DNA from 2 places in the Alkalihalobacterium sp. TH-98 genome. Region 2 is predicted to be linked to the other one. Evidence: riboswitches for the same ligand, from Rfam matches in the RefSeq annotation. Region 2 holds a riboswitch; the other holds the start of a gene.
What was found. A riboswitch is a leader RNA that binds a small molecule or an ion and turns the genes downstream of it on or off. The one in region 2 is predicted to bind preQ1.

Region 1 (10,144 bases), on a different contig from region 2:
ACTCCTAAAACGATCGGCCCCATCAAAAACTCATTTCGAAATGGCACCTTAAAGAAACGAATTAAGAAAATAATAGAACAAATAGACAGTACAGCTACTAGGACTGGGTTTATTAAAATTAAATAGCTGAAACTGTACATAAGAACGTACAGTACAGCTGACCACCCAAGGTTCCAACCATGCAGGAAATAAATTGCCTTAAACTTTTTTACACCCAACCACTCTATCACTGCAGAAATTGACACCCATTTGATAATGTATAAAAATTTATTGACTATTGAATTTGGAATATTGGATAAAAATAAAAGCGTAAGTAACGGCATGATGATAAAAAGATGTAAAGCCCTTACCCATCTTACACTCATGTAACTGGACTTGTAATCCCACAAAATAAAGTGCTTACATGTGTAGTAATAAAGAAAATTAAAAAAACCAACATATAGAATGCTACTGTAATGCTTCTTTATGTTCTTCCACGTTTTTCGTCTTATATTTAACACAATTAGAAAAATAGCTAATAATATATGCATTTTCTCCTCTGCCTTTTTAATGTAATTACTTGTAAATCACTAATAATTTCTCCTTAAAAAGCCTAAACATACCCTTGAAGCCCTTCTTTATTAAAAATGTGGTAGCAGGTACCTTCAACACAATAAAGCGTTGAAGGTGCCTGCTACCACATAAAGATAAACACCCATTTTTATTAGTGTGTATGCCCGATTAAGTGGTTGCACATATCATAGCTATATATGATTTAAGAGGTGAGTTGTGGAAATGAGAAGACCAGATTATCCCCTATGGACAGACATTCCTTATGCAGGTGAGACACACCCGCCGAACGATTCTGTTGAACGGTACGCAGGATCTTGGAAAACATATTTTATTAAGAAAAGTATAGTTGGAGGTTATGAAACAACAGATGGTGAAAAGGTAAGATTTGCTCTAAGACATCCCAATACGATAAATTGGGAAGAGCAATTAAACATCGTTCAAAGAGAAGTGGCTAACATAAATGACGACCGAATAGCCATCGTGAAGTATTGGGGTTCTGGGCCCCCACCGAAACAATGGTTGCCCATCGCCGATCGATTAATTGATACGTATAACGTCTCAGCCCCTCGAGCCGCAAGAATATTATCAGCACTTTTCACTGGGCTTAATGATGCATTTTGTGTGACATGGGATATGAAATATAAATTAAATGTAGCCCGTCCCAATCAACTGGATCCAAGGTTAGCGACAGTTATTTGTACGCCAAAACATCCGGCCTATCCGTCAGGACACGCCACTGTTTCAGGTACAGCTGCAGTCATTTTAAGTTACTTCTTTCCAGCCGAAAGTAGAAAAATTCATGCCTTAGCTGAAGAAGCTGCTTTATCAAGGTTATACGGTGGTATTCACTTCCCGATCGACAACGAACAAGGACTGCGTCTCGGAAGACAGATCGGTGAAATTATTGTTCAGCAACTTACAAAAGATTATGACTCCAAAGGTCATCCGATTGATACTCCTTACCGTCAATATAAAAACGCAAAACTAATGCCGCCTCCATATGAACAAGTCATCCCCTATAACTATGATACATCTTGTACCTCTTTAGTTATCGAAACAGATACACCTGATCCCAAAAAAACAACGAATATTAGTAATCTAACAAACCCTACATTATTTATATAAATAATGTAGAAAAAACCATCAGTATCATACACCCTGATGGTTTTTTTACTTTAATTACTAATAATATGAAACAACTTTACTTCTTACGCCCGCTGGTATCTCAAAATATGTTGGATGAAAAAGGGCAGCAAGCAATTCGATGCCATCCACTAACGTCGTACTTGGGCGGGTGAATAAATCTCCATCCACTATATATATCTGTTGATTTCGTACAGCACTTAATTCGCTCCATCCGTGCTTTTGTTCTAATCCGCTTACTTCTTGCATCGCACGCTCCGGTGTAAAACCGCACGGTGCAATTACGATCACTTCCGGGTTGGAAGCGACGACAGATTCCCAATCGGTTGGGCTTGAATGTCCTCCTGGATTACCCAGTGGATCATAACCTCCTGCCCTTTCAATTTGATCTGGTATCCAATGACCACAATTAAAGATAGGCTCAATCCATTCGATCAGCATTACTTTTCTAGGAAGGAGAACATTTTCTCGTAGCTTCTGAGCAATGTGCATTTCCCGCTGCTTTAACTCTCTAAGCCTTGTTTTCCCTTTCACTTCTTCCTTCAGTTCACGAGCAATCAGGAGTAAATTATCATAAATATCATCTAACCGGTGCGGAACAAGAGGGATGATTTGCGGTTTTTTGGGTAACGACTTTACGACTTCTTCTACGTAACTCGTCCCAATTTGACAGACATTACAAACGTGCTGGGTAAAAATAATATCAGGTTGTATTTCCTGTAAAAGCTCCATATCAACATAATACAGGTTTTTATCTGCATCCATATATTCTTTTACGGTATGATTGATCTCAACACTTGTTAGATTTTTCCCTTCTAAATGGGAGCGAACGACCTTAGGCCTATCACTCGGGCATTCGAAAGTCACACCATATAAATACTGTTCTAAGCCCAATTCATAAATCATACTTGTTGCTGCTGGTAAAAATGAACAAACCTTCATTGAAAAGACACCACCATTTTAAAAATTTATAGTTTGTCTACCTATTTCCCTACAGATTGTCCTAATGTTACAATGACCACCAAGTTCATCATAAAGGGAGAGACTGACTCATTTGAGCAGTTTTTCTCTTTTTTTGTTGATAATTTCCGGACTGAAAGGATGATCGCTCATGCACGTAGGAAGCAAAGGTTGGTATGTACAGAAGTTAAAGGAACGCGGGATCCGTTCTATTGATGGACGGAAACTCGAGTTGTACAAAACTCACATACTAGCAAACTTGTATCACGGTAAGACGAATTTCAAATAATTCTTTTGAGTCATGGCTTTGTCCATGGCTCTCTATTCTTATGTTCAATAGAATAATAGCAGAGTGTACTCATGTTGTAAAAACAAAAAGAGCTCAACAACTGAGCTCCCATCCCATTTATTCAGTTAATGCCAAAATGCTACCGATAATCGTTTTTGATTGGATATCTATATATTTCTCCAATGTGTACCTCTTCCGTAAAGCCCAACCTCTAAATGCCCACATATGGCCTTGTACAATAATATTATGGGTTAATAAGTAAATATCATCTTCACAAAGGGAAATATTTTCTTCTTTGAGCGCCTTTGAGAAAATACTCATAACATATTGAACAAAATCATTTTCTTTAGATAATACATACTCTAAATAAGGCTTCGGCAAAGACCGTGACTCACTATACATAATACTCGTTTCATCCCATATTTCGTTAATGACGTGAAAATATTCTTTCACAAACGACCTTATTCGATCATGACCTATAAACTGATCACTTACTCTACTTTTTAAAATCGTATTTAATTGGTCATAAAGGGACTCAAAGAATAAGTATAAAATGTCCTCTTTACTCTCTACATACTCATAAATGGCACCAAAACTCATTCCTGCATTTTCAGCAATTTCCCTCGTGGTCGTACGATGAAATCCTTTTTGTTTAAATGGTTGAATGGAAGCTTCTAATATTTGATTTCTCCTTTTTTGGATTTTCTGATTGTTCTTTACCATTGAAGGAATATGTAACTTCTTCAATCTAATTCCCCCTTTCCTTTGTTAGGCGTGCCCATTTTAAGTTAGCTCGACCAAACCTCTAAGCTTCACTTCTTCATTTCGGTTTCTTACAATTACCTCACCTGACTTTTCATCTTGAAGAGTACAAATCACTTGAACTTCCTCTCCTGGAACTGTCATTGCTGTAAACTTAACATCAAACTGTTTCACTTTGTGGATCCCAAACCATTTGCTAAGCTGTGTGCCAGTGAGTCCCATAATGAACATACCTTGGGAAATGACATCAGGAAGACCACTGTCTTTTGCTAAGACCATGTTTGTATGAATAGGATTAAAATCACCGGACGCACCAGCATACCGGACAAGCTGTTCTCGAGTAATTGTAATAAAATCGCTCGTTTTAACTTGACTCATCGACCCTCACCTCTTTCAATGACTACCGATTTGCATTCTAACAGTAACTCTTCTTTGTCATTAAAGAAAACGGTTTCAAATGAGTAGATGGAGAGACCTTTTCGTTGTTTCTCACCAACTAGAAAGGTTTTTCCAAATAAATGGTCTCCTGCAAATATCGGTTTATGATACGTATATGACTGGCTGCCATGTAAAACACGAGTTAACGTGAGGTCTAAATCAGCAATGATATCTTCAAAATCTAGCCCCTTCCACATCTCCGGTACAGTTCCAAAGGTTAATGGAACAGGTACATCTGGATATCCAGCTTTAATAGCAGCTTCCTTACTCATAAATACATCGAAATCTTGTGCGCCTGTTGCAATGGCAAATTCAGCAATCTTCCCTCGTTCCACTTCAAAGTCAAATTCTTTTAATAACCGTGGTAAGTTCAAATCTTCTTTGTCCATTTAGGGCCCCCTTACTAAAGTATGTGACTTTCCATTTTTATTTCCTTTTGTTTATTTTTAAAAGATTCAGATATTTAATCAAACACAGAGTCTCATTCATTACTTACAATAGGAAACACCAAAGTGAAACATGTTCCTTCACCGACCTTACTGTTTACTGATATTTCATCCTGCATTACTTTTATAATACTAAAAACAACCATCGTTCCAAGACCGGTCCCTTTTTCTTCGTAGTGTAATAAGGTGTTACAATTCGACTGAACTTCTATTCAGTCATGCCTACTTTAAGGCAATACTAGTACTTAATATTTCTCTTTTACCATTGTATTCTCCTTTTGTCTTTTTCATATTTTAAAAACAAGTAACATATTGCTACTCGTTTCAGACTTTTCTCAATGTGAGGGAGACAACTTCTGCCTTGCAAGACAGCCCGCTAAGTTAGTATTAGTAGGACTGCCTCATAAAAAACAACAGTTCTTGGGAAATGAACTTTCCACTATTTTATTGTCGGATTTCGATAACTTATTGTCCGATATGTACATTTATTAGCCGTTTTGTGATTATATTGTCGGATACGGACCTTTTATTTGCGAAAGTGTGAACTACTAAGAACTTCAATCAAATAGAAATGAATTACAGGTCCTGTGTACACACAAAAATAAACGCACAAGAGTATATGGATACTCTCATGCGTTATCATTAAACCCCACGTTTATTCCCCCATAATAAGGTATGGAGCTGCGGTAACACTTTTACTTTGTTCAACTCTTTGGAAGCAATCACTTTTTCGATTAATTGCTCGTAACTTTCAATAAGCTTTTTCATTAGTTCGATTGGTTCGATATCTTGTAAGTCTTCATTCCCGACTTGTAGAAAGAATGGAATCTCCTTATATCGTAAATGGACGTTTTTTGCATAGTTAAGATCGTCATCATTAAATACGACTACTTTTAAACTCACGTAATCTTCCAGTCTATGACTTTTCTTTAACCGATCAATGATCTCATCAAGAACTTCAAAGTTCGTTTCCATTCCTGAACTTGGCGGTTTCGGTGATATCGTTAAGTCGTCAACCTTCGTAAACCAATCTTGCCATTTACTTCCTTGTGTTTCTAACCCAATTTGGATGTGGTTTCTTTGAAGAATATCTATTAATTGATCAATAGAAGCATATAAAGCGGGATTTCCACCTGAAATCGTGACATGATCAAATCGTTCACCACCGATATTTTTCAGTTCAGCGTATATTTGATCTGCGCTCATTTGTTGAATTTGGTCTTTTGCCGACCCATCCCAAGTAAAAGCAGAATCACACCATGAACACCGGTAATCACACCCTGCTGTTCGAACAAACATCGTTTTACGGCCGACAACCATACCTTCACCTTGAATTGTAGGTCCAAAGATTTCAATTACAGGAATTTTATTGCTCATCAAAATCACCTTTTTTCGGTCGATACACAACATAGCTCGTCGGAGTTTCTCGAACAACGACTTGAATACATTTCGGTTTATTCGACAATTGATCCAGGTAGCTTTGAATGTTCTCCCAAATCGTCCGTGCTACAACTTCAGTTGTCGGAAAATGCTCCGACTGTTGATCGTTAAAGTCTTCGGTGAAGTCATTAAGAACTGTGTGGTCATAACGACCGTGGACTAATTTTTTGATCAATTGAAAGTTCACGAGAAAACCACTGTCATTTAACGTATCACCAGCTACTGTAACATTCACAAAATACGTATGTCCGTGAACGTTTTTACACTTACCAGCTTCATCATGAGGAATAAAATGAGCTGCCGAGAAATTGAAATCTTTATTTAATTCATAACGGTAATCGTGTGGGACTTGCGGATAAAACTGTTGTATCATCTAAGGTCGCTCCTCTCTCATCTGCAAAAACTCCTCATACCCCTTCAATCGTAACTCACATGCAGGACATTCGCCGCAACCATCACCAATGATCCCGTTATAACACGTTAACGTTTTCGTTCGAACAAACTCTAGTGCACCTAGATCATCAGCAAGTTTCCATGTTTCGGCTTTATTAAGCCACATCAACGGAGTGTGAATGACAAATTGTTGGTCCATCGATAAGTTAAGCGAAACATTCAGTGACTTAACAAAAGCATCACGACAGTCAGGATATCCACTAAAATCGGTTTCACAAACGCCAGTTATAATATGTTTTGCGTTAACTTGACTAGCTAAGATCCCAGCAAACGATAAAAAGATTAAGTTCCTGCCTGGAACAAAAGTAGACGGGAGATCACCATTTTCTCCTGCTTTTACTTCTATATCATCCCGAGTTAATGCACTCGGTGCTAATTGATTTAATAATGACATATCAAGGACATGATGTTTTACACCTAATTCTTCTGAAATCGCCTTGGCGCATTCTATTTCATCATCATGGCGCTGATTATAATCAAAAGTTACAGTTTCTACTTCTTTGAATTGTTTTAATGCCCAAAATAAACAAGTGGTACTATCTTGACCACCACTAAACACAACGATTGCTTTTTCATTTTTCATCAATGTTAAAACTCCTTTACAAACGAAAAAACAGCACCTCTAAGAAGTCCTGTTCTTCTTAGTTTTTTATAGAGGGTTGAGCTAGAACCTCTACCGACCATCCAAGACGTCCGGAATTTCTATTGAACTATTTTTATTATATTATCATAGAAATTACAACATTACTATTATACTCTTTCTTCAGCAGAATACAACCTTAATGACTCATTTTATTCTGATAGAAGTTACCGACGAGGAAACTGCATATGAGACCTATGATAAACGACAATACGGAACCTCCTGCCGTAAATCCAGTTGGTGTCTCCTCGTAAAAACTAAACATCAAAGATTGAATTTCAAACAAATATCCTATTCCAATAAAAAAACCACTTACCAAAAAGAAAGTTAAGAGAGCTACTAGCACCGTTTTAGTAACCATCATTACACCCCCTTCTAAACTACTTTGTACATACCCACATCACTTTTTGTAGATGAACTTGTTGCCTGTTTATCCAAGTTAAGTTGTCATTGTCAATCAGTTCATAAATTTTCTCCCGATTTTTTTCCGATGGTTTGGCACGGTCAATCCACTCATTGACGTCCATAGATGAAGTCCACGTATTATAACAGTCTACATCTGTAAACCCAACATCGTGAAAAAGTTTTTCCCACTTCTTTAAAGAAATACATTCATGGTGAGAAGGATCTCGTAACTTTTCAATTGTATTGATCCTGTTTTGCCTCTCGCTGTTCTCGGGTATATAATTATCGACAATGATAAGAGCTCCCTCATTGGCTAAAACTCGATGCATTTCTTTTATTGCTTGTTTTAAATTCGGAAAATGATGAGCCGCAATACGACACGTTACAATATCAAAGTCATCATTATCAAAAGGCAGCTTTTCAACATCGCCTATTGCAAACGAAATATTGTCGCACCCATTTTTCTTTGCTTGTCTTTCAGCTAATTTGAGCATATTTGGCGTCAAATCAACAGCTACAACTTCACCAACTAGTTTACTTAGTAAAAGTGCCGTATGACCTGCACCTGTTGCAACATCTAACGCTATTTCACGTTTCCTTCTGCTCACAACTTCTCCGATCCATTTTAAATCTTTTCCTTTTGCATGAACATTACTTGTTAAATATCCATCTGATGTTTCATTAAATTGACGAATGACACGCTCTTTCTCATCCATGTTTATCCTCCTCGTTTTCTGATTGTGTTAGATTTTATTATTGTTAATATGTATTTGTGAACTCAGAGTTTGAAACAGAAGTATTACAAAACATTCAATTTTTAATATTTTTACGAATAAAAACGTTCAATACTAAATTTACATAAGAGTTTTTTCAACTATAAAAGAAAGATTGTAGGAATTCGTCAAAAAAAATCAATATATTTATATCTCATTTCATTTCGAAGAGCTAACTCTCGTAAAAGATACATAACCACGGGATAAGCCTAGGAGAATTAAAATACAGAAAATTCTGAAATACGATATATTGAACATAGAATAGAATACACCTATTTATAAAGGAGGAATGGAAAGTGAAAAAGTTCTTACTTCATTGCATTGCGAGCTTAGCAATTCTAGTCGGATTAACTGGCTTTAATTACACAGGTGCAGAACTAGATTCTACTCCAATTAAAGTTCAAGAGGATTTACCTCATCGTCACTAAAGCACCAAGGGTCTATGGTTGACTTCGACCGCCTTACTAACTAACGAGGAATATCAAACAAAGACTAGTAGATAAATTATTTTGAGAAGTCAACCTATACTATAAAAAGGGAGTTCTTAAAAGGTATGAAAGATGTCGTCTACAATCCCATGATGAACAGCCAATAATCCCCCCGTAGAAAGGGGTGATAACAGTGGATGCAATGACGGTATTCTTAGCAACCGGTGTATTTTTATTAACTCTTGTAAACCTAGTCATTCTTCTAATTGAGAAAATAAAAAAATGATCGTTGTGGGGTGGTTTGCTGTTCATCCAACATTCGTATAAGTGATAATTTCATTTCTGACAATCGTTGCAAATGGTTCGTTTCCTTCTAATTCAAATATCATTTTGGCTTTCTCTAAGTACTGTATTCCTTTTTGTATATGATCTAAGCCAATCAAATTCTTTCCCTTTTGAAAGTGTAACTCACCGAATAGACACATGATTTCGTGTTCGATGCATAACTTAATTCCTCGGTTGACTTGATCTAAGGAACGTTGATAGTCACGGTTTGTTGTTAGCGTCTTCGCATAATTGTATAAAATTCTTATTTTTATACTTTTATCTTGGACAACCGGTCGCTTTTTTAGATGAAACAGTGCCATTTCATAATGCGAGATGGAATTCTTAAAATCACTAATTTCACTGTAGATAATCGCGATGCTCGTTAAGATCTCAATTTGCCTCTCCGAAAAATTCTTAGATGTTGTATCGGTATGTTCAACAGCTCCTTTTAGCATCTCAAGAGACTGATTAGCATCCCCGTGAATATAAAATAAACAAATCGCTTGATGCCATAGCATAAATTGTTGATTTACCTTCGTTTGAAATAAAGGGTTGGGCATCTCACGCTCAATCATCTGCGAAACTGTTCTGTAATTACGCTTTCTAATTTCTTGGCGGATTTGGAAGAACACTTCTTGCACATAATCTAATCGTGGACAATCCGTTATATCAAAAAAATAATTAATATCCACTCCAAATCGGTTAGCTATCTTATAAAGCACATCTGCAGACGGCGAAACATCCCCACATTCAATTTGACTGATCAGAGATTGAGTACAAATTCCTTCGGCTAATTCTTTTTGAGACAGGCGCAAATAATTCCTTAACTCTCTAATGGCCTTTCCAACTTGTATCGTTTCCATATTCACCACCAACAGCTTTATTTTCATTTTACTAACGATACAAAGGATAAACAATCAGCCAATGGTAATTTTGTTTATTTAAGTGTAAAAATGTTATCCAAACTATTAACTACCAAATGCTAAAATTTGTTTCCTTATACGTTCAATCACCAATTGACATGAAAAGGAGGAGTTCTATGAGTTCTGAAGTTCGTTTAATTCCATATCAAGTAGAAGAAGTTTCTG
Region 2 (10,144 bases):
GCAAATTGAGTTTGCTCGTTTGAACTTAACAAACACGATTATGAGTAAGCGAAATTTGAAACAATTAGTGGATGAAAATGTAGTAGACGGCTGGGATGACCCGCGCATGCCAACGATTTCAGGCTTAAGAAGAAGAGGGTTTACACCTGAATCGATCCGTAATTTCTGCCGAGAAATCGGGGTAGCGAGAAGCTATAGTACAGTAGATGTCCAAATGCTAGAGCACTTTGTTCGTGAAGATTTAAAATTAAAGGCTCCACGTACGATGGGGATTATCAAACCGTTAAAAGTGGTTATTACGAATTACCCTGAAGGGCAAGTCGAAATGCTTGATGCGGAAATTAACCCTGAAAATCCGGAAATGGGGACGCGTCAAATTCCATTTTCTCGTGAAATTTACATCGAACAAGAAGATTTCATGGAAGATCCACCGAAAAAGTACTTCCGCTTATTCCCAGGGAATGAAGTTCGTTTAAAACACGCGTATTTTATTAAATGTGAAGAAGTGATTAAAGACGACAATGGAAATGTCGTTGAACTTCGTTGTACGTATGACCCAGAAACAAAGAGTGGTACGGGCTTTACGGGGAGAAAGGTTAAAGGAACTCTTCATTGGGTAGAGGCAACAAATGCTGTACCTGCCGAGTTCCGCTTATATAACCCTTTGATCTTAGATGAAGATAAAGAAGAAGGCAAAACATTTTTAGATCATGTGAATCCAAATTCATTAGAAATCTTTAAAGGGTTTGTAGAGCCGAACATGACCGAAGCAAAAGCGAACGATAAGTTCCAGTTCTTCAGACATGGTTACTTCAATGTGGACCCTAAACATACAACAACCGATCAATTAGTCTTTAACTTAATTGTATCGTTAAAAAGTTCGTTTAAATTATAAAAAAAGAGTGCCAGGTCCTTTAGTGTACTAAAGGTACCTGGCACCCTTTTTTGTATGTGTCACCTTTTTTTATGCAACACCTTTTATTGTGTCATTTTCAAACGATCATATATCATACTGGTTATTAAAGAATTTCTTTTACACGACCAACGGAACCGTCCTGAAGGCGAACTTTGATGCCATGGGGGTGAAAGCTTGATTTCGTTAAGATGTCCTTTACAATACCGTTCGTCAATTTTCCTGTTCGCTGGTCTTGTTTTAGAACGATATTCACTTGAGTCCCTGGTGAAATATCACTTCGGTTTTGTCCGTTCATTACGTTCCCATCCGTTTGCGCTGGTTATTGATCTTTTTCGTTTGTTGGCTTTTCATTTTTTTAGGTTGATTGGACGAATGTGAGTTAACACCACCTTGTCCTTGGTTTTTCTTTTTATTGGCTAGCTGCTGTTTAATTGCTTCTTGTAAGTTAATTTTTTTCTTTTCAGTCATCTTGTTATAGCTCCTTTAATTTTCATTCATACTATTACAGGTTATCATAAAAATAGATTTATTCTATTATGTTTTCTTTTTAGTAAAAAAAATAAACCAATCAATAAGATAGGTTGATGAACATGTTAAAATTACAGTAAGTTTAAGATTATTGATGTAGGAGAGACACGATGAAAAGAATATGTGTGTTTGCAGGTTCAAATGTAGGTGCAAGTCCTGAATTTGAACAGAGTGCTGTTCAGTTAGGGCGTATTTTAGCGGAACAAAATATTGAGTTAGTCTATGGCGGATCGAAAATAGGTTTAATGGGAAGTATCGCTGACAGTGTCTTAAAGTCAGGCGGAAAAGTGACAGGTGTTATGCCGAAAAATTTATTTAAAAGAGAAATCATTCACCCTTTAGTAACGGAGTTTCACGAAACAGAAACGATGCATGAGCGAAAAGCGTTAATGTCCGAATTAGCCGATGGTTATATTGCATTACCAGGCGGAATTGGAACATTTGAAGAGTTATTTGAAGTCATGTGCTGGGCCCAAATTGGCATCCATAAGAAACCGATCGGCGCCTTAAATGTTTTAAATTACTATGAACCAGTTAGTGAGCTGATAAAAAAAGCGGCAACGGCAGGGTTTATGCCACAAGCTAATGTAGACTTACTCATTATTGAAAAGCAACCGGAAATGCTTGTAGAAAAAATGTTTAACCAAAACAAAGGAATCCGGACAGAAGAAGACGTCGACCTGTAATTAAATAAAAAGACATGCTGACTCCATAAAGTGTGAGCCTTCTCAAAAGTAGCTAATTCATTAGCGTCGAGGGGATTACACAATAGGGAGTCAGCTTTTTTTTGAGAAATGAATAAACTTTATAATTCTTCATGGATAGAAATGCATATATTTCCAATACTAACTAATAATAATAGCTATTAGTATCAGGTAATAAAAAACTATTGATTTTCATCACTAAATACTGTTACGATAAAACTAATGAAAGTTAATTGGAACTTTTAGTGTTTAAAGGAAGATTTTAAAGAAACAATAGGAAATGTATGAAAACAATTTGAGTGAAATCGGAAGGGGAAAGAAATGAAAGAATATCAATCGTTATCTTGGTACGCTGCCCGAATAAAACCTCATCTTCCTAAAGAGGCGTTTAAGCCAGTACCATCTCGTTTATTAGGTGGATTAGCATTTTTGGTTGTGATTGTCGCAGGCTTTTTAGCTGTTGGTTTGCTTGAGTTAAACCTTTGGCTCAATCTGCTTATAGCTCTTGTATTAGGAGCTTGTTATGCTAGCCTTGGCTTTTTAGGACACGAAATTTTACATGGAACCGTGGTAAGAAAACCGTGGCTCCGTGACTTATTGGGGGCAATATCCTTTTGGCCGTTATGTACAGGGCCAAGCTTGTGGCGCAAATGGCATAATATGAATCACCATGTTCACACGCAAGACGAACATAAAGATCCAGATGCATGGATCACAGCTGAGCATTTAGAAAAAAATAAGTTAGTGCGTTTAATGTATCGTATTCCTTTATTTATTCGTGCTACATTTAGTTTATTCTCACTCGCAATGACGTTTACTGTACATTCATCAAGAATGTTTAAAGTATACATTAAAGATTTTGATCCAAGAAACCGTCCTAAAGTTTGGTTACAGTTAATCTTGCCTTGGGCATCATGGATTGGTCTTCTGTTTTGGATTGGATTTACAAATTGGATCTTTGTTTTCTTACTTCCATTATTAATAGCAAATTTCATTGTCATGTCGTATATTTCGACGAACCATCGATTGAATCCACTAGTACCTGTGAATGACCCGCTAGCCAACAGTTTATCAGTGACAGTTCCGAAGTGGGTAGATGCAATTCACTTTAATTTTTCGTATCATACAGAGCATCACTTATTTCCATCGATTAGCCCGAAATACTATCCATTAGTAAAAGAGCAAATCAAACAGCGTTGGCCTGAGCGCTACCATGAAATGCCTTTCTTACAGGCGATGATTGCATTATTTAAAACGCCGCGACTGTATTATCAGCAAAATGAATTGGTCGACCCGCGTGCAGGTAATCGATATGGGTCACTCGGACATGGGTTGGACCCGAATAATATTAGTTATCAGAATCAGGGTGAAGCATTACCGACTAGTGAAAAACCGAAGAATACAGATGTGTAAAATCAGGGAGTGATAGTCCAACTATCACTCTTTTTTCATGGGTGATAAGAAAGTATAAAATTCGGTGATGTCTAGCTCCAGGTGCCATCGGCTCGAGGTCGCTTCGGTCCATCAAATGTGTCTAAAGAGCAAGACACTTATTGCTGGCCCTCCAGCGCTTGTCGCCAATAAGCAGGCACCTTACGCTTTTCTTATTTTCTCGCATTTTTTGAAATGATGTAAGTATTTCTAAATGTACTTTTTTCGTTGACATTGGTTATTGATCTCCCTATAATTAGTTTCGTTATAAAAGAATAATAAAACTGTGAAAACGCAGGAGAGGTTCTAGCACAAACCCTCTATAAAAAACTAAGGGAATCCATACGTATCCTTCCTTAGGGTGCGTTTTTTGTTTTTTAGTGACAAAATTAACGATGTTGCTCGAGAAAAAGGCTTAGCATCTCTTCAAAAAGGATCTGCGAACTAAATATTGTCCAATTTCGGTTATTTATTGTCCGATTTTTAATTTTATTGTCGGAAGTGAAGCATTTATTGTCCAGATTTTGATTTTATTGTCCGAATTCACCATTTTATTTGCCAAAATGTGAATAGAACAACGACATCAAATATAAGCTCGAAAACGAGAAAGGTGGAAAACATAATGGTAGGCCGCAAAGATGAAGACTTACAGGATGTTACATTATTAGGGAACCAAAATACAAAATACAATTATGAGTATGACCCAAGCGTATTAGAGACGTTTGATAATCAACATCCGGGAAGAGATTATTTTGTGAAATTTAACTGTCCGGAGTTTACAACGCTATGCCCAAAAACAGGACAACCGGATTTTGCTACGATTTACATTAGTTATATCCCTGATGTTAAAATGGTGGAGAGTAAATCGCTAAAATTGTATTTATTTAGTTTCCGTAATCACGGTGATTTCCATGAAGATAGTGTCAATACGATTATGAATGATTTAATCGATTTGATGAATCCGAGATATATTGAAGTGTGGGGGAAATTCACGCCACGTGGAGGCATCTCCATTGACCCTTACTGCAACTATGGAAGACCAGGAACTAAATATGAAGAAATGGCAAACTTCCGCCTAATGAACCACGATTTGTACCCTGAAACGATTACAAACCGATAATGTTCATTTGCTTTTTAGGATAAAAAGTAATATAGTTACAATAGTGTTAATTAGTCAGGAATTGATTTTACTGCGGCCTCTTTATTCAGTTAGAGTTGTACCGGGTCATCTTCAGTTTGCTACTGTTAACAAAGTTTGTTTTTTTAAGGAGGCCATATAACATGGTAGGAAAAGTAAAATGGTTTAATGCAGAAAAAGGTTTTGGATTTATCGAGCGTGAAGGTGGAGACGACGTATTCGTACACTTCAGTGCCATTCAAAGTGAAGGCTTCAAGAGTTTAGAAGAAGGCCAAGACGTTGAATTTGAAATCGTTGAAGGAAACCGTGGTCCACAAGCTGCTAACGTAACTCGTCTATAATCGATTGATATCATATACGTTAAGATAATGGCCATATTCCATATGACTGGAATATGGTTTTCTTGTTTCCATTCCTACTACCAAAAATTGGCCCCTATGTAGATTATTTACGAAGTAATTTGATTAACTCCATGAATTCAGTATGATAAATCTCTGAGAAAAAGCAAACGCTATTAATATAAATTAATTTAGATACAAAGGAGATTAAGATCCATTGACAACTTTTTATGACTTTGGAATACACCAACAAATTGTTAAAGCAATTACAGACATGGGATTTGAAGAGGCAACGCCAATTCAAGAACAAACGATTCCTACAGCACTTTCTGGGAAAGACGTTATCGGACAAGCACAAACAGGAACAGGGAAAACAGCCGCTTTTGGAATTCCGTTAATTGAGAAGATGGATGTAGATGCAGGGACAATTCAAGGTCTTGTATTAGCACCTACTCGTGAGTTAGCGGTTCAAGTTGCTGAAGAACTAAATAAAATCGGGAACCTTCGCGGCGTCAAAGCTTTACCGATTTACGGTGGACAAGATATTGTCCGTCAAATTAAAGCATTAAAGCGTAAACCTCAAATCATTGTAGCAACACCTGGTCGTTTTATGGACCATATGCGTCGTAAAACCGTTCGTATGGATAACATTCAAATGGTTGTTCTAGACGAAGCAGATGAAATGCTGAACATGGGGTTCATTGAGGACATTGAAACAATTTTAGCGGAAGTTCCTGATGAGCGTCAAACGCTATTGTTCTCTGCAACAATGCCAAAGCAAATTCGTCGTCTTGCAGAAAAATTTATGAAACCAGACGCTGAAGCAATTGTTGTGAAATCAGTTGAAATCACAACAGCCAACGTGGAACAAGAATATATGGAAGTACCTGAATCAAAAAAATTCGATGTACTATGTCGTATGTTAGATATTCACTCACCAACACTAGCAATCGTATTTGGTCGTACGAAGCGTCGTGTTGATGAAGTGTCTGAAGCGTTAAATAAACGAGGTTACGGAGCAGAAGGGTTGCATGGTGACATCAACCAGAACCAACGTGACCGAGTGATTAAGAAATTTAAAGAAGGTACAGTTGAAGTTCTTGTTGCGACAGATGTTGCTGCTCGTGGTTTGGATATTTCAGGTGTGACGCATGTTTATAACTTTGATATTCCGCAAGACCCTGAAAGCTATGTTCACCGTATTGGACGTACAGGTCGTGCAGGAAATAAAGGGCTAGCGTTAACTTTAGTTACACCAAGAGAACTTCCACATTTAAAAACAATTGAAAAAACGTCGAATCGTAAAATTACGCGCAAGCCAGTACCGACTTTAGCTGAGGCAATGGAAGGTCAACTCCGTATGACGGTTGAAAGCCTAATGAAGATGGTAGAAGAAAATGACTTCCAATCGTACCGCATGTCTGCTGAACAGCTGCTTGACGAGACGGATTCGGTTACGTTACTTTCAGCTGCTTTAAAAATGTTAACGAAGGAGCCAAATGATGTTCCAATTAAGTTAACAGAAGAAGCACCGTTACGCATCAAAGGCTTTAAATCTGGCGGTGGCCGAGGCAAAGGTAAAGGCGGTGGCGGCGGCGGTAGTTATGGCCGTGGAAATAAAGACCGTGATCGTAATCGTGGTGGCGATCGTGACCGTAAAGGTGGATCACGAGGAGGCAATTCTAAAAACAGCAACAAAGTAAGAGTTGCTGCGTCACGTAAAAAGAAAAAAGACTAATGAAATAACATATGGAAAGGGGACGAATAATAAATCGTTCCCTTTTTATTTTTGTGGAATTGTTTACACCTATGTTCTAAGTTTTATTGATCAAACATTAAGATAGGACAAAAACGCTCAAATTTGAACTGCACTCCAATTGTTAGACGCAACAAACAATTGGGGTGCAGTTTTTTTGTTGAGCTAATGCTTAGTAAGGGCGACCTAACAAACGTGATATATAGGAAAAAAGGGAGTGGAAGGATGTCCTAATGTTTTTGTACTCAGGCCATTTTAAATAAATAAAAATCACTGTGTCAGATTACCTGACAAAATCATTGAAGTAATTTTTAGATAATTTAAAATAAGAGTTAACAAGAGATGTTAATAAAGATTACATGAAAGGGAAGTGTTAATTATGAGTACAGTTTCTTCTACAAAAGAGTTAACTTTAGAGGCGATTAAAGAGATTATTAAGGAAAAGCATGTGGAGCTTCTGCATATGCAATTCGTTGACATTGAAGGTACATTAAAACATGTAACGATTACAGCAGAACAAATCGATGCAGCGGCTGAAGGGAAAATTATGTTTGATGGATCGTCGATTACTGGTTTTTCTCCAATTAATAAATCGGACTTATATTTACTGCCTGACTTAAATACATTTTGTGTCCTTCCTTGGTCTGTAGAAGAAGGGTACTCAGAAGCTCGCTTTCTTTGCGGGGTAAAAAATCCGGACGGTACTGACTTTGAAGGAGATCCGCGCCATGTACTAAAAAGAACGGTAGAAAAAGCAAATGAACAAGGTTATGGGATTAGTGTTGGTCCAGAATTAGAGTTCTTCTTATTTGAAACGGATGAAAAAGGCCGTCCTACATTAAATACACAAGACGTTGGTGGATACTTTGAACCGTCTCCGCATGACTATGGTGAGAAAGTTCGTCTAGCAATCTATCGTACGTTAAAAGAGATGGGCTTTACGATTGAAGCGTCCCACCATGAAGTGGCTGAAGGTCAGCATGAAATTAACTTTAAGTATGCCGATGCACTTGGTGCAGCAGACAATGCAACAACGTATAAATGGGTAGTAAAAACAGTGGCGAGACAATTTGGACTTCACGCTTCGTTTATGCCAAAGCCGATTGCAGGGGCGAATGGAAGCGGAATGCATACGAACATTTCATTGTTTGATCTTGAAAAGCAAGAAAATGCGTTTTACGATCCAAGTGACAGCCGAGAGCTTTCTGAGAAAGCGTATCAATTTATCGGTGGGTTAATTGATAACATTGATAACTTCGTAGCGGTGATTAACCCGCTAGTTAACTCTTATAAGAGGTTGGTACCTGGTTATGAAGCACCATGCTATGTTGCCTGGTCAGCATCGAACCGCTCAGCGTTAATCCGTATTCCAGCAACACGCGGTGCAGGAACTCGTGTAGAAATTCGCTGCCCAGATCCATCAGCTAACCCTTACTTAGCCTTTGCGATTATTGCGTCAGCGGGTCTAGATGGTGTAAATCGTAAGCTAGAGGCACCTGCTGAAGTAGTGGATGACATTTTCAGTATGTCACCAGCCGAGTTAAAAGAAAGAGGCATTCGCAACTTGCCAACGAGCTTAGAAGCGGCAGTAGACTCGCTAGAAGAGGGGAAGATTGGACGCGAAACATTAGGGGATCACGTATTTGGAGAGTTTGTAGATTTAAAACGTGCAGAATATGACAGCTTCAGAACAGCAGTTCATGGCTGGGAAATTGACAATTACCAAACAAAATTCTAAGGATAGAATTAGAAACACCGCATAGCAGTGACGCTATGCGGTGTTTCACGTGAAACGTTTTTTTGTCAGTTTTGGCAAAAAGTAGCGAAAATATGTCGATGCTTTTTGTTAACCATTCATTTAGTCATCAAAAGAATAAAGCCAAAACCGTTCATATTTGAGTCGGTCCATCGCTTCATCATTACCTTCTTGAAGCGCAATCTCTGTTTGTCTAACCACTTCTTGAGTTTGTGTTTTATGTGCTTTTAAGGCATCTAGCTTTTCTTGATGAAAACGACTAATTTCGTTTATAACTTGTGGTTCACCTAAATCATCGATGCAGTCTCTTGAAAAGGCTAGTGCATGTACCGGTGGGCGCTTCTCCTTTGGTATTGAAGCGACAGCCTTTATCACGACAGCACCACATGCGTCGTGGTCAGGGTGCACGGCATATCCTGGATAAAATGTAATGACGAGCGTCGGCTTGCAATCTTCTATTAATGTCCTCATTCGCTCGGCTAATTTATTTTCATCTTCAAACTCAATCGTCTTATCTCGCAACCCAAGAAAGATTAAATCATCAATTTTTAAAATCTTTGCAGCGGCTTCAAGCTCCTGCTTACGAAGTTGGGGTAAAGTTTCACGGTTGGCAATTGGTGGGTTCCCCATGTTTCGCCCCATTTCTCCTAATGTCATACATGCGTATGTAACTTTCCACCCGTTTTCTTTATAGTTCAACATCGTTCCTGCGACACCGAATGACTCATCATCAGGGTGCGGCAAGATCACTAGTAAATGATTTTCCATAAGAGCCTCCTTTATTTAAATGGTTGAGGACTTAATTGAAGTGATACGGCTAAACGTCCTTTATCATCTAAGCCGGCTAATAGTAATTGGTCTCCGTTCATTTCGCAATGCGTAAGCCCTTCTGCATAGACCCAGCCTAGGTCTATTTTAAGTCCTACTCGGTGGGGACCGTTACCTGTGATTTTTCCGTGTTCGTAAGACACTTTACCGTTTCGAATAAAAACGCCTGATGTAAAAGGGGTTCCATTCCGGTAAGCGGTATAGGCCCCGTTTGTTGTTTCGAGATGAAGGTATACATCTTGATTGGCCATTTTATCTATCATTTGTTGAACGAACGCTTTATTAATCGCTTCCACTTTGCTATTCCTCCTTTACACAATTCGTTTGTAAAGTTTGTATTATTTGTTCGTAAGTAATGGGGGAAATGTAACTGTCCATTATTTCACTTAACCTTATCATACTAAATAGTAAAAGGGTTCGCACGTAGTAAGCAAGTTTGAAGCTCTTATTTTACTATTTTAGCCAATAAACTATTCATACTGTTATGAAAATTTTATAATAAGTGAAGGTGATATGCGTATTTAAAATGAAAAACTAGAGGTAGTTTGATGAAAAATAAAATTCCCCTTTATATCATTCCTATACTAACCGTCATTGTTGCAGCTTTTTTCTTATTTTTCTATGAAAAAAGTGAAAAAGTTTATTCTGCAGTTGACGGGAAACTAGACTTATCAGCTACTTCCATTAAAGAACTGGGCCCTACATCGTTAACGGGAGAATGGTACTTTTATTGGAACGAGTGGTTAGAC

Region 1: linked by a shared signal. The riboswitch ahead of queC (7-cyano-7-deazaguanine synthase QueC) and the one ahead of queF (preQ(1) synthase) in region 2 are both predicted to bind preQ1.

Annotation. Positions count from the first base shown of each region.
Region 1 is NZ_JBYCKM010000035.1:13,577-23,720, reverse strand. Features, by position in the region: gene AC2VNP_RS12820 (CBO0543 family protein) at 1-530, opposite strand, end outside; gene AC2VNP_RS12815 (vanadium-dependent haloperoxidase) at 775-1,677, shown strand; gene AC2VNP_RS12810 (ABC transporter substrate-binding protein) at 1,735-2,637, opposite strand; gene AC2VNP_RS12805 (YflJ family protein) at 2,807-2,944, shown strand; gene AC2VNP_RS12800 (TetR/AcrR family transcriptional regulator) at 3,062-3,691, opposite strand; gene AC2VNP_RS12795 (MaoC/PaaZ C-terminal domain-containing protein) at 3,728-4,084, opposite strand; gene AC2VNP_RS12790 (FAS1-like dehydratase domain-containing protein) at 4,081-4,533, opposite strand; gene AC2VNP_RS12785 (ATP-binding protein) at 4,626-4,802, opposite strand; gene queE (7-carboxy-7-deazaguanine synthase QueE) at 5,233-5,967, opposite strand; gene queD (6-carboxytetrahydropterin synthase QueD) at 5,957-6,403, opposite strand; gene queC (7-cyano-7-deazaguanine synthase QueC) at 6,404-7,066, opposite strand; PreQ1 riboswitch class I at 7,119-7,163, opposite strand; gene AC2VNP_RS12765 (hypothetical protein) at 7,263-7,487, opposite strand; gene AC2VNP_RS12760 (class I SAM-dependent methyltransferase) at 7,504-8,244, opposite strand; gene AC2VNP_RS12755 (hypothetical protein) at 8,598-8,729, shown strand; gene AC2VNP_RS12750 (helix-turn-helix domain-containing protein) at 9,038-9,919, opposite strand; gene AC2VNP_RS12745 (S8 family peptidase) at 10,096-10,144, shown strand, end outside.
Region 2 is NZ_JBYCKM010000023.1:52,108-62,251, forward strand. Features, by position in the region: gene AC2VNP_RS09075 (glutamine--tRNA ligase/YqeY domain fusion protein) at 1-895, shown strand, start outside; gene AC2VNP_RS09080 (YwbE family protein) at 1,020-1,211, opposite strand; gene AC2VNP_RS09085 (hypothetical protein) at 1,211-1,384, opposite strand; gene AC2VNP_RS09090 (LOG family protein) at 1,555-2,130, shown strand; gene desB (Delta(10) desaturase DesB) at 2,470-3,561, shown strand; PreQ1 riboswitch class I at 3,874-3,919, shown strand; gene queF (preQ(1) synthase) at 4,202-4,699, shown strand; gene cspD (cold-shock protein CspD) at 4,861-5,058, shown strand; gene cshA (degradosome RNA helicase CshA) at 5,273-6,793, shown strand; gene glnA (type I glutamate--ammonia ligase) at 7,191-8,549, shown strand; gene bshB2 (bacillithiol biosynthesis deacetylase BshB2) at 8,670-9,335, opposite strand; gene AC2VNP_RS09125 (YojF family protein) at 9,347-9,691, opposite strand; gene AC2VNP_RS09130 (sensor histidine kinase) at 9,944-10,144, shown strand, end outside.